DNA from 3 places in the Rhizobium sp. CC1099 genome. Region 1 is predicted to be linked to each of the others. Evidence: predicted binding sites of a transcription regulator. Region 1 holds the regulator's gene; each other region holds the start of a gene.
What was found. The regulator PhoB, encoded in region 1, activates phosphate uptake and scavenging genes when phosphate is short. The targets are predictions, from matches to a motif close to TGTCATNNANCTGTCAT.

Region 1 (4,932 bases):
GCCCGCCGGATGGTATCTTCGCGGCGTCGACGGCCCTTCCCAGCCAGATCTACATCTGGGCGGACAGCCCGGAGCGCGGCTTCGTATCGAGGACCTCCGCCGCAATTCTCGTGCTGTTGGGCTTCCTCATATTGATGAATGCAATCGCCATCTTCCTCAGGCAGCGTTTTGAACGCCGCTGGTAACGGAGTAAGGATTATGAACATGTTGACTGAAACAGCAGTTGAGAAGGCTCTGGAGCAGAAACTGAATACGAGCGCCTATAAGATGGTCGGCAAGACGGTGTCTGTCTACTACGGCGAGAAGCGTGCGCTTTTCGACGTGAACCTGAACGTCCGCGAAAACACTGTTACCGCCCTCATCGGCCCATCGGGCTGCGGCAAGTCCACGTTCCTGCGTTGCTTGAACCGCATGAACGACACGATCGACAATTGCCGCGTCACGGGCGAAATCAAGCTGGACGACGCGGATATCTACGATCCGGACATCGACGTCGTGGAACTCCGCGCCCGCGTCGGCATGGTCTTCCAGAAGCCGAACCCGTTCCCGAAGTCTATCTACGAGAACGTTTCTTACGGACCGCGCATCCATGGAATTGCGAGGTCGAAGGCCGACCTTGATCAGATCGTCGAAAGCAGCCTCCATAAGGCCGGCCTCTGGAACGAAGTCAAGGACCGCCTGCAGGAATCCGGCACCGGTCTGTCGGGCGGCCAGCAGCAGCGCTTGTGCATTGCGCGCGCCGTTGCCGTCAGCCCGGAAGTCATCCTGATGGACGAACCGTGCTCGGCGCTCGATCCGATCGCGACCGCCAAGGTCGAGGAGTTGATCCACGAGCTTCGCGAGAACTACAGTATTGTCATCGTGACGCACTCGATGCAGCAGGCAGCCCGCGTTTCGCAGCGCACCGCCATGTTCCACCTCGGCAATCTCGTCGAGGAGAATGACACCGACAAGATGTTCACCAATCCGGACGACCCGCGCACCCAGGATTACATCATGGGCCGCTTCGGCTGAGCTGCGGCGTTCAGGCTATTCAAGGACAATCCCAATGGCATCGACCCATATCTTTTCTGCCTATGACGAGGATCTGAAGTATTTGTCCCGCCGCATCTCGGAAATGGGCGGGCTTGCCGAGCAGATGGTGTCGGACGCCGTCCGCGCGCTGGTTAACGGTGACGCTGGCTTGGCCCAGAAGGTCATCTCCGACGATGTCGTCATGGATCACGCCGAGCGCGAGATCGGCGACAAGGCGATCGTCACGATTGCCCGCCGCCAGCCGGTGGCCTCGGACCTTCGCGAGATCATGGGCTCGATCCGCATCGCGGCCGATCTCGAGCGCGTCGGCGATCTCGGCAAGAACACCGCCAAGCGTGTCATCGCCGTGCAGAGCACCGGCGTTCCGCGCAAGCTCGCCCGCGGTCTCGAGCATCTTTCCGAACTGGCGCTGGTCCAGCTCAAGGAAGTACTCGACGTCTATGCCTCGCGTTCAGCCGACAAGGCGAAGTCGATCCGCGAGCGCGACGAGGAAATCGACGCGATGTACACCTCGCTGTTCCGCGAGCTGTTGACCTACATGATGGAAGATCCGCGCAACATCACCAGCTGCACGCATCTTCTCTTCTGTGCGAAGAACATCGAGCGCATCGGCGATCACGCCACTAACATTGCCGAAACGATCTATTACATGGCGACCGGCGCACAGCCGGAAGGCGAACGTCCGAAGGACGATACTGCCAACACCGTCGGCGCGGTCACGGAATGACAATTCCGAACCGGCCCTCAGGAGACAGAACCGAATGATCCCGAGAGTTGCAGTCGTTGAAGACGAAGAGGCACTGAGCGTGCTTCTTCGCTATAACCTTGAGGCCGAAGGTTTCGAGGTCGACACCATTCTGCGCGGCGACGAGGCCGAAATCAGGCTTCAGGAGCGCACGCCGGATATTCTGATCCTCGATTGGATGCTGCCGGGCGTGTCGGGCATAGAGCTTTGCCGCCGCCTGCGCATGCGCCCGGAAACGGAGCGTCTGCCGATCATCATGCTGACGGCGCGCGGCGAGGAAAGCGAGCGTGTGCGCGGCCTTTCCACCGGCGCCGACGACTACGTGGTCAAGCCGTTCTCCACGCCCGAACTCGTTGCCCGCGTCAAGGCGATGCTGCGCCGCGCCAAGCCCGAGGTGCTCTCCACGGTGCTGAAATGCGGCGATATCGAACTCGACCGCGAAACGCATCGTGTTCACCGCAAGAGCCGCGAAGTCCGTCTCGGCCCGACCGAATTCCGTCTACTGGAATTCCTGATGTCGTCGCCCGGCCGCGTCTTCTCGCGTTCGCAGCTTCTGGACGGTGTCTGGGGCCACGACATTTATGTCGACGAGCGCACCGTGGACGTTCATGTCGGTCGCCTGCGCAAGGCGCTGAACTTCTCCAACATGCAGGACGTCATCCGCACCGTCCGCGGCGCAGGATATTCGATGGAAGCATAGCAGGGAGGCCGGAGAAGATGTCGGTGCGGGTACTTGTTGTTGAGCAGGACGAAGATCTGCTCGCGACACTGAAGCATGCTCTGGAGACAGAAGGGTATTCGGTGAACTGTCTTCACCCGCATGCGTCGCTGGTCGAGCTCGTGGCGTTGCGGCTGCCTGATGCGGTGATATTCGGTGCGCCGGCTCCTGGCTCGATGGCAATCTCGACATGCCGCCAGTTCCGGACAACTGGAGCGACCGCCCGCCTTCCGATCGTGGTGCTGCTGGACTCGGCCCTCGAGCAGGACCGGTTGGCCGTCCTCTCCGCCGGAGCCGACGACTGCCTCATAAAGGCAGTCTCCCCCGTGGAACTCCTCATCCGCTTGCGGAACCTCCTGCGGCGTCTCAATCCAGCGCTGCTGGAGAGCACGCTGAAGGTCGGGGATCTGACGCTCGATAAGAACGCCCGCCGGGTTCACAGGCAGAAGAAGGAAGTCAAGCTCGGCCCCACCGAGTTCAGGCTGCTCGAGTTTCTGATGAAGTCCCCCGGCCGCGTCCACTCCCGATCGGAATTGAGGGCATCGCTGTGGGGTAACGATGCCAGTGTCGATGAGCGCGCTGTCGACGTACACATCGGGCGTCTCCGGAAGGGCATCAGTTTCGGCAAGGCCGATAAGGTGATCCGGACGGTGCGTGGCGCCGGCTACGCACTCGGCGACTTCTGATCCGGATCAGGTTCCTATCCTATCCCCGTCGCTGTGCGCACAGATTGAGACGCGCGATACAGCTGTTCGCGCAATACGTGTGTCACGTCGATTTCACGCGACTGCCTATATTAGGGTGTGCTTAGTCGCGCTGGAGGTGATTCCAGTCCGCCTTCGGCTCCCATACTCGCCTAAGGGCGTCAGACATATAATCCCGCCGGGATGAGGGTTCGGCCCGATAGGCCACACTCGTCCCAAAGTACAGCTAGTTTGGTTGAAGCGATTTGGAGTATTCCATGACGATCAAGACGGCGTTGTTGAGAATGTCCCTGATTATCGTTTCCGGGTGGGTCATGGTCGGCACCATCACCTTGGTGATGTTCCATTGACCAGCGAGGTGTAAACGGCATGCGGTTCCTGGTGTACACGAAAACGATCGCTGAACTCGATTATGACGAAGAGACGCGCGTCTTGACGATCATCTACCGGGACGGCCAACTGCGATCCGTTCCCCATGTCGATCCCAAGATCATGATGAAAATGGTTGCACAGCTTCCTCCGGAACGATCCCTCTACCTGATGCAGGCGGCGATCTGAACGTCGCGGGCAAGGCAAGGTGCGACCGCACCTGGCGTCAATGCATGGCCTCGATAAAGGCGCGGCGATAGAACGCGCCGAGGTTGATCCGTTCTGCAGCGACCGCCACAAGCTTCTTTTCGAGACGGCGCTCGAATTCCCGCGATCGGGCCGCCCGCGGCCTGCCGTGCGGTGTCGTAGGCTTTAACCGCATCCGTGGTCCGACGTCGTCGCGGTACTGGGCAAGCGTCATGGCGGCCTTGATCAGCAGAGTTCTTATCTGCGGACGGTGCTCGGCAGCGATGACGAGGCCAAACGACTTGATCAGGACAGGCTTCGGGACGGGCAGCTCGATCTCGTCGATGATGTCATTTCCCACTTGCGCTTCCTCGGCGAACACGAGGTATTGGTCCACCAGGTCATGAGCGGCCTCGAGGGTCTCGGTGTCCGGGCTGTACCGGCACCAGGTGTCACCAAAAGCACTCAGCGATCCGTATGACATCAAGAGCTCCTTTGCGCTTCAAATGAACGCGGAAACTGCCTGATTGTTCAAAGGATGCCGCAAGTGGTGCGAAAGCGGCGCGGCTTCGCCACGATCATTTGCTCCGCGGCGGGATGGCCGCCGCGGGGCAGGGAGGCGCATTTCGCGTAGATTCTCCATTTCATTTCGGCCTGGGCGGCCGTGGGACCAATGACGCTCAAGGCGAGAAGGGTTGTCATGAAGCGCATGGAATAGTTCCTACCGTCACTTCCATGGCAAACGAGTGATTGCGTGCTAACAAGTGTGCAGCGTTTGCTAGCCATGGGACCCAGGAGTAAACTTTCAAACGTGATGGACCGGGAGCGAGGTGGGAGCACTCGCGAAAGGAGGCCGGTATGAGCAATGCGACCGTAAACGACACCGCGCGGAAACCGCCCCCGGCAGAAGCCGGTGTCATCTTCGCCGGCCATGTGCGGGAAGTGACCGTCCATGCCGACGTTCTCGCTCTGCTGCCCGATCCGGCAACTGCGCAGCCTTGCCTGGATATTGCAGAAGACGCCGCCCGCGCCATCCACGGCACCATGGCCGTGGCCCATGTCGGTGCGGATCCGGAACGGATGATCGCCGCGCCGGAGGAGATCGATCTGCAGATGCTGCGCGACCTGGCCGAAGGCTCGCCGCAAGAGCGGTTCGAGCGGGTCGCCCGCGCCTT
Region 2 (4,932 bases), 150 kb from region 1:
ACCACGCCGCGCGAGGTGACCGAAGTCGACAGGATATGCGCAGGCTGTGCGGTCCCCAGCAGAATCGGGCCGACATGGAGCGCATCCATCATGGTGCGGACGAGGCCGAGCGAGATGTTGGCGGCATCGAGGTTCGGGAAAAGCAATAGGTTGGCTTCGCCGGCAAGCGAACTATCCGGCATGGCGCGCTTGCGCAGCGCTTCCGACAGTGCAGAACCGGCTTGCATTTCACCATCGACCTCCAGATCGGGTGCTTGTTCGCGCACGAGCTGCAGGGCATCGCGCATCTTGCGTGCGCTCTCGGAGTTTCGGGAGCCGAAATTCGAATGGCAGATCAGCGCGGCCTTCGGCGTAATGCCGAAGCGGCGAACCTCCTGGGCCGCGAGAACGGCGATCTCGGCGATTTCCTCATGTGTCGGATTGTAGTTCACGAAGGTATCGGCGAAGAAGACCGGCCCTTTCTGGGTGATCAATAGGCTGAGACCGGCGAAGGTGCAGGCACCTGGCCGCTTGCCGATGATTTGGCCGACGTCTTTCAGGTGGCGGTCGAAGCGGCCTTCCACGCCGCAGATGAGGGCATCCGCCTCGCCGCGCTTCACCGACAAGGCGCCGATAACCGTGTTGTTGGTGCGCACGATCGTGCGGGCGGCTTCCGGATTGATGCCGGCGCGGCCGACGAGGGCGAAGTAGTCTTCGACATAGTCGCGGTAGCGCGGGTCGTCTTCGGGATTCACCACGGCGAAATCGATGTTCGGGCGAATGCGGATGCCGAACCGCTTGAGGCGAGCCTCGATGACCGAGGGGCGGCCGATCAGAATCGGCTCGCCGGTCTTTTCCTCCAGCAGAACCTGAGCCGCGCGCAGGACGCGCTCGTCTTCTCCCTCCGCGAAGATGACGCGTTTCTTCTCAGAAAGCTTGGCGCTGGTAAAGATCGGCTTCATGACGAAGCCCGAACGCCAAACGAAGCGATTCAACTGATCGAGATAGGCGTCGAAATCGGCAATCGGCCGCGACGCGACGCCCGTCTCGGCGGCGGCCTTGGCGACAGCCGGGGCGATGCGCAGGATGAGACGCGGATCGAAGGGCGAAGGAATGAGGTAATTCGGACCGAAGACAGGCGTCTCGCCGGAATAGGCGCGGGCCGCGACGTCCGACACTTCCTCGCGGGCAAGCCCCGCGATGGCCTTGACGGCCGCCATCTTCATTTCTTCGTTGATGGCGGTGGCGCCGCAATCGAGCGCGCCGCGGAAGATATAGGGGAAGCAGAGGACGTTGTTCACCTGGTTCGGGAAGTCCGAGCGGCCGGTGCAGATCATTGCGTCCGGGCGGGCGGCCCGCGCGAGGTCTGGCATGATTTCAGGGGTCGGATTGGCGAGAGCCATGATGAGCGGCTTGTCCGCCATCTGTGACAGGAGGTCGGGCTTCAGGACACCGGCAGCCGAAAGGCCAAGGAAAACATCGGCGCCGCCGATATTGTCGGCGAGCGTACGCATCTTACTTTTCTGTGCATAGACAGCCTTCCATTCGTCCATCAGTTCGGTGCGGCCTTCATAGACGAGGCCTTCGATATCGTGGACCCAGATGTTTTCGCGCTTCGCGCCGAGCGTCACCAGGAGGTTGAGGCAGGCGAGTGCTGCGGCACCCGCGCCGGAGGCGACGATCTTCACATCCTCGATCTTCTTGCCGGCAAGTTCCAGTCCGTTAAGGATCGCGGCGGCGACGATGATGGCCGTGCCGTGCTGGTCGTCATGGAAGACCGGGATCTTCATCTTCCCGCGAAGCTGGCGCTCGACCTCGAAGCATTCCGGCGCCTTGATGTCCTCGAGATTGATGCCGCCGAATGTCGGCTCGAGCGAGGCGATGGTGGAGACCATCTGGTCGACGGTGGGGGCCTCGATTTCGACGTCGAAGACGTCGATGCCTGCAAACTTCTTGAAGAGAACGGCCTTGCCTTCCATGACGGGCTTGGAGGCGAGCGGGCCGATGTTGCCGAGGCCGAGAACCGCTGTGCCGTTGGAGATGACGGCGACGAGATTGGCGCGCGAGGTATAATCGGCCGCCGTCTCCGGATTGTCACGGATCGCAAGGCAAGGTGCTGCGACGCCGGGCGAATAGGCGAGCGCCAGGTCGCGCTGGTTGCCGAGCGGCTTGATCGCCTGGATTTCAAGTTTGCCGGGACGGGGATAACGATGGAAGAAAAGCGCCTGTTCGTCGAGATTTCCGCCTGTCTCGTTCTTCTCCGTCTTGGATTTTTCCTGATGATCCATTGCCGTCTCCACTGCCGCACTCACATCTTTTGAAGACTTCTCCATACATCAATCGGCTGGCAGGGACAGTCAGAAATTCGCATCCGGGCGGAAAACTCGTGAGCGCTGCGATGCGCCAATTCGCGCATCTGTCATCTTCCTGAAACACGAGTCTGATTTTGGAAGGCGAGATGAACGATAGGACGCAGGCAAGATGCTTGTGAAAGACAATATGGATACTCGACACTTCCGTACTCTGTTCATTTCCGATGTGCATCTCGGCTCGAAGGCGGCGAAGGCGGACTTCCTCCTCGATTTTCTCCGCTACCACGACGCCGATACGATATTCCTCGTCGGCGACATCGTCGACGGCTGGCGACTGAAACGCAGCTGGTACTGGCCGCAGGTCTGCAACGACGTCGTGCAGAAGCTGCTGCGCAAGGCGCGCAAGGGCACGCGGGTCGTCTATATCCCGGGCAATCACGACGAATTCCTGCGCGACTTCCCCGGCATGCATTTCGGCGGTATCGAAGTCGCCGAGCGCATGATGCATGACGGCGCGGATGGCAAGAAATACCTGATCCTGCATGGAGACGAGTTCGACGTCGTCGTCCGCAATGCCCGCCTGCTCGCCTATCTCGGGGACTGGGCCTATGACACGGCGATCAAGATCAACGTCGTGCTGGCCGCGATCCGCCGCCGCATGGGCATGCCCTATTGGTCTTTCTCCGCCTGGGCCAAGCTCCAGGTGAAGCATGCCGTCAATTTCATCGGCGAGTTCCAGCGCGTCGTGGCCGACGAAGCCCGCAAGCATGGCGCCGACGGCGTCATCTGCGGCCACATCCACCATGCCGTGATCGAGGACATGGACGGCGTGCGCTATATCAACACCGGCGACTGGGTGGAGAGCTGTACGGCGATCGCCGAGCATGAGGACGGCACGTTCGAGCTCATCACCTGGAGCACGTTAGCCGACGCTCAAGCCATCCCGCTGGCGATCGAGCACCGCGACAGCGAACTCGAGCCGCAGGCCGCCTGAATTTCTGTTGTGAATACTGAAGCGATATAGCACGGTGTCTAGTGCGATGCAGCGAGCTGGCTCGTGGCGTCGACTATCGCGGGCCTAGTTCCAGCCGCATGAGAATTTCATCATAATAAGTATCGCCCACCTTTAGAGCTTCGATTTCGACGGCCCATTCTTCAAAGCCTACGGATTTGTAAAGCCGGATGGCCGGAACGTTGGACGACACGACGCTGAGCCGGAGCGAGCGTAAAATCGTGCCAACTTCGTCGAGGGCAGCACTCAGCAGTAAGCGTGAGAGTCCTGTGCCCCGTGCCGTTTGGCGGACGTACATTCCCCAGATCGATCCAATATGTTGCGTCTTGATGCCTTTGGATTTCGACACACCGATCGTTCCGGCAAGCATTCCGTCATCGGAGAGCCCTCCGATGACAAGACCGTTCTCGAGCCTGTCAGCGAATTGGGCCTCCGATTGACTCTGCTCTTCTTCCCATGACGCGCCAAATGCCTCTGGATGGTTCGCGAGAGCCTCCAGGCGAATTTCCCTAAAAGAGGACGCATCATTCCGGTCGAGGCGGCGAATCTTATATGGGCACACAGGTATATCCCCTTCTTTTTCTTGGAAGGGCGACCGAACCACCTAACGGTAACGGCCGCATGACGCTTGGCTCAAAATCCACGACACTCTGCGCGGGCCCCAAACGTTAGCGGCTTTTAGTTACGATGGATTGTGAGCGAAGGGGACAAGCTTTTTCTTGAAACGTTTCAGAAAGGCTATTTCTGGCCATAGTCGCCCTTGGGTTGATGTGCTAGGCAAGGTCTAGTTTCCTGCAGGTCCACCGATGATTCCCGCCCAGAATGCCCCGACAGGCGAGGGGGCGCCGCCGCGTTTCCGGCTGCTCAGCGCCCTGTCCTATTGCGCTCCGCTGACTGTCAACGGTGTCGTTCTTCCCTTCTTTCCCGTCTGGCTCGCGTTCCACGAATTCTCCGATCATGAAATCGGCATCATCCTGGCGGTGCCGATGGTGGTGCGCGTCCTCGTTGCGCCGATCATCGCCATGTACGCCGACCGAATGAAGGAGCGCGCCGACGTGTTGTTGTGGTCCGGCGGACTGTCGCTGCTGACGGCGGTCGCGCTCTGCTGGACGACAAGTTTCTGGCCAGTCCTGATCGTTTTCAGCATGCAGGGGGCGACCTTTGCGCCCTACCTGCCGGTTGTCGAATCGATCGTCATTTCCGGCGTTCGCCGATGGGGACTCGACTACGGATCGATGCGCGTCTGGGGCTCGATCGCCTTCATCGCATCGACCCTGATCGGCGGCGAGATGATCGGCTATTGGGGTGGCTCGATGGTGCTACCGGTGATGATTTTCGGTTTCGTCACGACGATGCTGATGGCGATCTACTGTCCGCGCATCGGGCCGACGCGCCGGCGCGGCACGCCGGTCGACATACCGGCTGCCACCGGCAGCTCGCTGCGGCAGCCGCATCTGCTGGTGCTGCTTTGGGGCGTGGCGATCCAGCAGTCGAGCCACGCGCTTCTTTATGCCTTCGCCTCGATTTACTGGCATCACCTCGGCTTTTCGGGAACGGAGGTCGGTATTCTCTGGAGTGCGGGCGTCGCTTCCGAAGTCATGGTGTTCTTCGTCTCGAAGCATTTGAACC
Region 3 (4,932 bases), 300 kb from region 1:
CGCCGAGCACGATGCCTTCGCCGATCGCGATCAGCGTCATACCCATAACGGTGGAACTGATCGTTGCCGGAACGACGCGCGAAATCCGCTCCCAGCGATTGGGCAGGATGCGTTCGCCAAGCATGTCGATCTGACGCGAGAAGGACGCGCCGTCGCGATAGACGAAGAACAGCGCGATCAGCATGAAAAGCAGCGTCAGGAGCAGGTGGAACGACGCGCCGCCGGCTGCGAGAACCGCGCGGTAGATATTGCCGATATTGGCGCCGCTGACAGCCTGGATGACTTCACCCAAAGAGCCGGGACTGCCGATATATTTCGTCCAGAGATCGTCGAGATAAGGCCCTGCAAAAGGCAAAGCGAGGATCCACTGTGGTGTGGGCGCGCCCTGCCGGTTGGCGTGAATGATCCAGGCGACCCATTCGCGCACCTCGCCCGTCGTATAGGTGATCGCAAGCCCGATCGGGATAACGAGGAAGGTCACGATGAGGATGATCGCGATCGTGGCCGCGATCGTCGTATTGCCGCCGACGCGCGCAAGAAGTCTGCGATAGAGGGGCCAACTCGCAAAACCGATGACGAGTGCGGCCAGAACCGGAACGACGAAGCCGTAAAAGAAATAGACGCCTGCCGCAACGATGAGGATCAAAAGCCAGCGGGCCGCGGAAATCGAGGGAATGAGCGGCGTGCGTGTGGGCGCAGAAGGCCCAAGCCACCGCGGCTCGCCAGGCAGTTTCTTGTTGTTCGAGAGGCTCACGTCGCTTTTTATTCCTTCTTCTCAATCACGGATATGCGCCATTGGGAGCCCGGACGCAAGCATATCGATCGTCTAAGGGCCGGCCTCTTCCAATCGAAGGTGCGCCAAGTCGTCAGGGCAACGGGATATCTTAAACCTCTGTACGGAATGTGACGGAATTTTCTTCCGAACCTTGCTAGCCCATGAAAATGGCCGCACGTTGGGCATCAGGATTCATAGGGATCGTTCGGACGATGACGAAATTTTCAGCGGAAGTATCATGGCAGCGCGGCGGGGGCAGTTTCACGGACGGCAAGTACAGCCGCGGCCATATGTGGAATTTCGATGGCGGCCTTTCGGTGCCTGCTTCGGCATCGCCGCACAACGTGCCGCTTCCGTACTCGATCGCCGAGAACGTCGATCCCGAGGAGGCCTACGTCGCGGCGCTCTCCAGTTGCCATATGCTGTTCTACCTGTGGCTTGCCTCGAAGAAGGGCGTCGTCGTCGACAGCTATCTCGATACTGCGACCGGGATCATGGAGAAGATCGACGGAAAAATGCTCGTGAGCCGCGTCGAGCTGAAGCCGGCCGTGGTCTATGCGGACGAAGCGCCGAGCCGCGAAATGGAGGAAAAGCTCCATCACGAGGCCCATGAGCTCTGTTTCCTCGCCAACTCGGTGAAGACGAAAATCGAAGTCCGCCTCGACTAGCTGCACAATCCCTCGGTTGCTATTGCGGACGGCGCAGTATTTTGAAGGCGTAGAACTGCGTCTTCTGGCTGGTCGAGAAGTTGTTGTCAGAGCCGAGGATCAGCGCGTCGCTCCCGTCCTTCGCCTTGCCGATCGCCACGGACTCGATATTGTCCGGCACCAGGCCGGCTGCACGCAGATCGAGAACTTGGCTCTTGCGGACGGGAACCACAGGCTGATCGGTCTTCGCAAGCGAGGCGATCGCCGAGACGTCTGTAGCGCCGTCGAGATCGATCATGAAGATCTTCACGTTGTTGCCGACGCCTTGGGCATAGCTGCGCTCGACGGCGAGCAACCGGTGACCGTCGAGTGCGAGGATCTCCGACATGCCGTTGTCGTTGCCGCCGTCAGCCTTCGCCGCCGCCTGTGGGATAGGCAAGATTGGATAGACATACTGCGCCTTCGGTTCGCCGGTCGTCCCATCATAGCGGATGATGCGCGCAAGGCTGCCGTTCACAAGGGAAGCTGCCGGGCCGTCCTGGTAGAGCGCCGCCTCGATGGCAACGAAGACATCGCCGGAAGGCGCGATCGCAAGGTCTTCGAAGGCGAGGTTGTCGCGGATGCCCGTCGACTTGTCGGCTGTCGGAGCAAAGCCTTCCGGCAACTTGAACTCGCGCATGAAGGCGCCGTCCTGCGAAGCGACGCGGACGAAGGGGGCGATCAGCGCCTTGCCGTCGCCTTCGCTGCCCCAGTAGATGCCATCCCGGCCGAGCCGGATCGACTCGGGATCGACGGTGCGCCTGGCGAAGGGTTCGCCGTTTTTGTCCTTCAGCGTCACCTGCTTGACGACGGCAACGCCCTTGAGGCCGGCGCCGTCGACATAGACTGCGAGCTCGTAAAAGCGCGCCGGGCCTTTTTCCGAGCGGTCGTCGCTGATGGCGATGTAGTGGCCCGTTGCCGCGTCGAAATCGAGGCCGGAAATGCCGCCGAATTCGACACCGTTTTCCACGTGGCCTGTCGGGATGACGAATTCACCGAGATAGGAGAGGGAGATGCCGGCCGCGCAGTCGCCAAAGGGGCAGGACGTCTCGAAGGTCGCGCCGATATCGGTCGCGTGGAGAGTGGCGGCGCTGGACAGGAGCGCAAAAGCGGCAATCGCGAGAAAACGCTTGATCATGGCATACATCCGGCTGGCAAGGGGTGAAGAGCGGAACGAACCGCGCGGCCAATCCCCGAAGGAACGGCGCGCCGCTCGCGGCGCTTCTCATGCACCGGTTATTTGACGGAGTTGTTACGGTTCTTCGTCAGTTCCGTGAAATAGCGGAAGCTCAAATATCGAGATTTTCGGCAAAGGCAGCACGCTCCTGAATGAAGCGGAAGCGCGCATCCGGCTTCGTGCCCATCAGGTCGTCGACCGCGGTGCGGGTTCCTTCGAAATCGACCTCATCGATCACCACGCGCAGCAGCGTGCGCTTGCTCGGATCCATGGTCGTTTCCTTGAGTTGCGCCGGCAGCATTTCGCCGAGACCCTTGAAGCGGCTGATCTCGATCTTCGCCTTGCCCTTGAATTCCGTTTCCATCAGCTCCTGCCGGTGGGCGTCGTCGCGCGCATAGGCGGACTTGGCACCCTGGGTGATCTTGTAGAGCGGAGGCACGGCAAGGAACAGGTGGCCGCCGCGCACGAGCTCGGGCATCTCCTGATAGAAGAAAGTGATCAGCAATGACGCGATGTGGGCGCCGTCGACATCGGCATCGGTCATCACGACGATGCGCTCGTAGCGCAGGTCTTCCTCGCGATATTTGGAACGGGTACCACAGCCGAGAGCCTGAACGAGATCCGCAAGCTGCTGGTTGGCGCCGAGCTTTTCGCGGCCGGCGCTCGCAACGTTCAGGATCTTGCCGCGCAAAGGCAGGATCGCCTGATTGGCGCGGTTGCGCGCCTGCTTGGCGGAACCGCCTGCCGAGTCGCCTTCGACGATGAAGAGTTCGGCGCCCTGAGCGGTGTTCTGCGCACAATCGGCTAATTTGCCCGGAAGCCGCAATTTGCGCACGGCCGTCTTGCGGTTGACTTCCTTTTCCTTGCGGCGGCGCAGACGCTCTTCGGCGCGCTCGATTACCCAGTCGAGCAGCTTTTCGGCCTCGTTGGGATTGTCCGCCAGGTAATGATCGAAGGGATCGCGAAGCGCGTTCTCGACGATGCGCTGCGCCTCGACGGTCGCAAGCCTGTCCTTGGTCTGGCCGACGAATTCCGGCTCGCGGATGAAAACCGACAGCATGCCGACGGCCGAAATCATCACATCGTCGGTGGTGATCTGCGCTGCGCGCTTGTTCTGCGTCAGGTCGGCATAGGCCTTCAGCCCCTTGGTCAGCGCGATGCGCAGGCCTGCCTCATGCGTGCCGCCCTCTGGCGTCGGAATGGTGTTGCAATAGGAGTGGATCTGCTGGTCGCCGCCGTACCAGGTGATCGCCCATTCGAGCGAACCATGGCCGCTTGCTTTCTCTGTCTTGCCGGCGAAGATTTCGCGGGTGACGGTGAACTCCTTGCCCATCGTCGCCTGCAGGTAGTCTTTCAGCCCGCCGGGGAAGTGGAAGACTGCCCTATCCGGGATTTCCGAGCCTTCCGGGAGCACGCCTTCATCGCAACTCCAGCGGATTTCGACGCCGCCGAAAAGATAGGCTTTCGAGCGTGCCATGCGGAAGACGCGCCCGGCATCGAATTTCGCATGGTCGCCGAAAATCTGCGGATCGGGATGGAAGCGCACGCGGGTGCCGCGGCGGTTATGCACATCGCCTAGCTCCTCGAGACCGCCCTGCGGCATGCCGCGCGAAAAACGCTGGCGATAGAGCTTGCGGTTGCGCGCCACTTCAACCTCGAGATAATCCGACAGCGCGTTGACGACCGAAACGCCGACGCCGTGCAGACCGCCCGAGGTCTCGTAAGCCTTGCCGTCGAACTTGCCGCCGGCATGGAGCTTGGTCATGATGACTTCGAGCGTCGATTTGCCCGGAACCTGGGGATGGTTCTCGACGGGGATGCCGCGGCCATTATCACTGACCGTCAGATAGCCCTGGATGTCGAGATGCACCTCGATAAAATTTGCATGGCCGGCGACCGCTTCGTCCATCGAGTTGTCGATGACTTCGGCAAAGAGGTGGTGCAGCGCCTTTTCGTCCGTGCCGCCGATATACATGCCGGGGCGCATGCGCACCGGTTCCAAGCCTTCGAGAACCCGGATGGAGGACGCGCCGTAGTCGTCCGGGCCCGAGGCTGCCGGGGCAGGGCGCAACGCAGGGGCCGCCGCAGCAGGCCTTTCGGCTGGCTTTGCGGCCGCCTCCTGCTTCGGCATCAGGGGCATTCCGGAAAAGAGGTCGTTGCTGTCATCCATGGAGTCGTTCAGATCTTCAATCCTGTCTTGGGCCGCACGTACGCTTAGGGCCAGACCCAAAATCACCGCATTTGATGTCACGTTAGCGAATCAGGCAGATTCTGCCAGAAAGCGTCTCGTTACG

Region 2: QA644_RS09635 (UDP-2,3-diacylglucosamine diphosphatase) is a predicted target of PhoB. The motif match lies at 2,397-2,413, and genes of this name have one in related genera.
Region 3: QA644_RS08870 (esterase-like activity of phytase family protein) is a predicted target of PhoB. The motif match lies at 2,685-2,701, and genes of this name have one in related genera.

The regions. Positions count from the first base shown of each region.
Region 1 covers NZ_CP121641.1:2,029,618-2,034,549, reverse strand. The annotation lists gene pstA (phosphate ABC transporter permease PstA) at 1-185, shown strand, start outside; gene pstB (phosphate ABC transporter ATP-binding protein PstB) at 199-1,014, shown strand; gene phoU (phosphate signaling complex protein PhoU) at 1,049-1,762, shown strand; gene phoB (phosphate regulon transcriptional regulator PhoB) at 1,797-2,480, shown strand; gene QA644_RS10420 (winged helix-turn-helix domain-containing protein) at 2,498-3,184, shown strand; gene QA644_RS10415 (hypothetical protein) at 3,572-3,760, shown strand; gene QA644_RS10410 (hypothetical protein) at 3,798-4,241, opposite strand; gene QA644_RS10405 (hypothetical protein) at 4,289-4,468, opposite strand; gene QA644_RS10400 (universal stress protein) at 4,616-4,932, shown strand, end outside.
Region 2 covers NZ_CP121641.1:1,875,188-1,880,119, reverse strand. The annotation lists gene QA644_RS09640 (NADP-dependent malic enzyme) at 1-2,267, opposite strand, end outside; gene QA644_RS09635 (UDP-2,3-diacylglucosamine diphosphatase) at 2,461-3,285, shown strand; gene QA644_RS09630 (GNAT family N-acetyltransferase) at 3,359-3,865, opposite strand; gene QA644_RS09625 (MFS transporter) at 4,110-4,932, shown strand, end outside.
Region 3 covers NZ_CP121641.1:1,725,320-1,730,251, reverse strand. The annotation lists gene QA644_RS08880 (AI-2E family transporter) at 1-754, opposite strand, end outside; gene QA644_RS08875 (OsmC family protein) at 988-1,443, shown strand; gene QA644_RS08870 (esterase-like activity of phytase family protein) at 1,463-2,599, opposite strand; gene parE (DNA topoisomerase IV subunit B) at 2,751-4,808, opposite strand.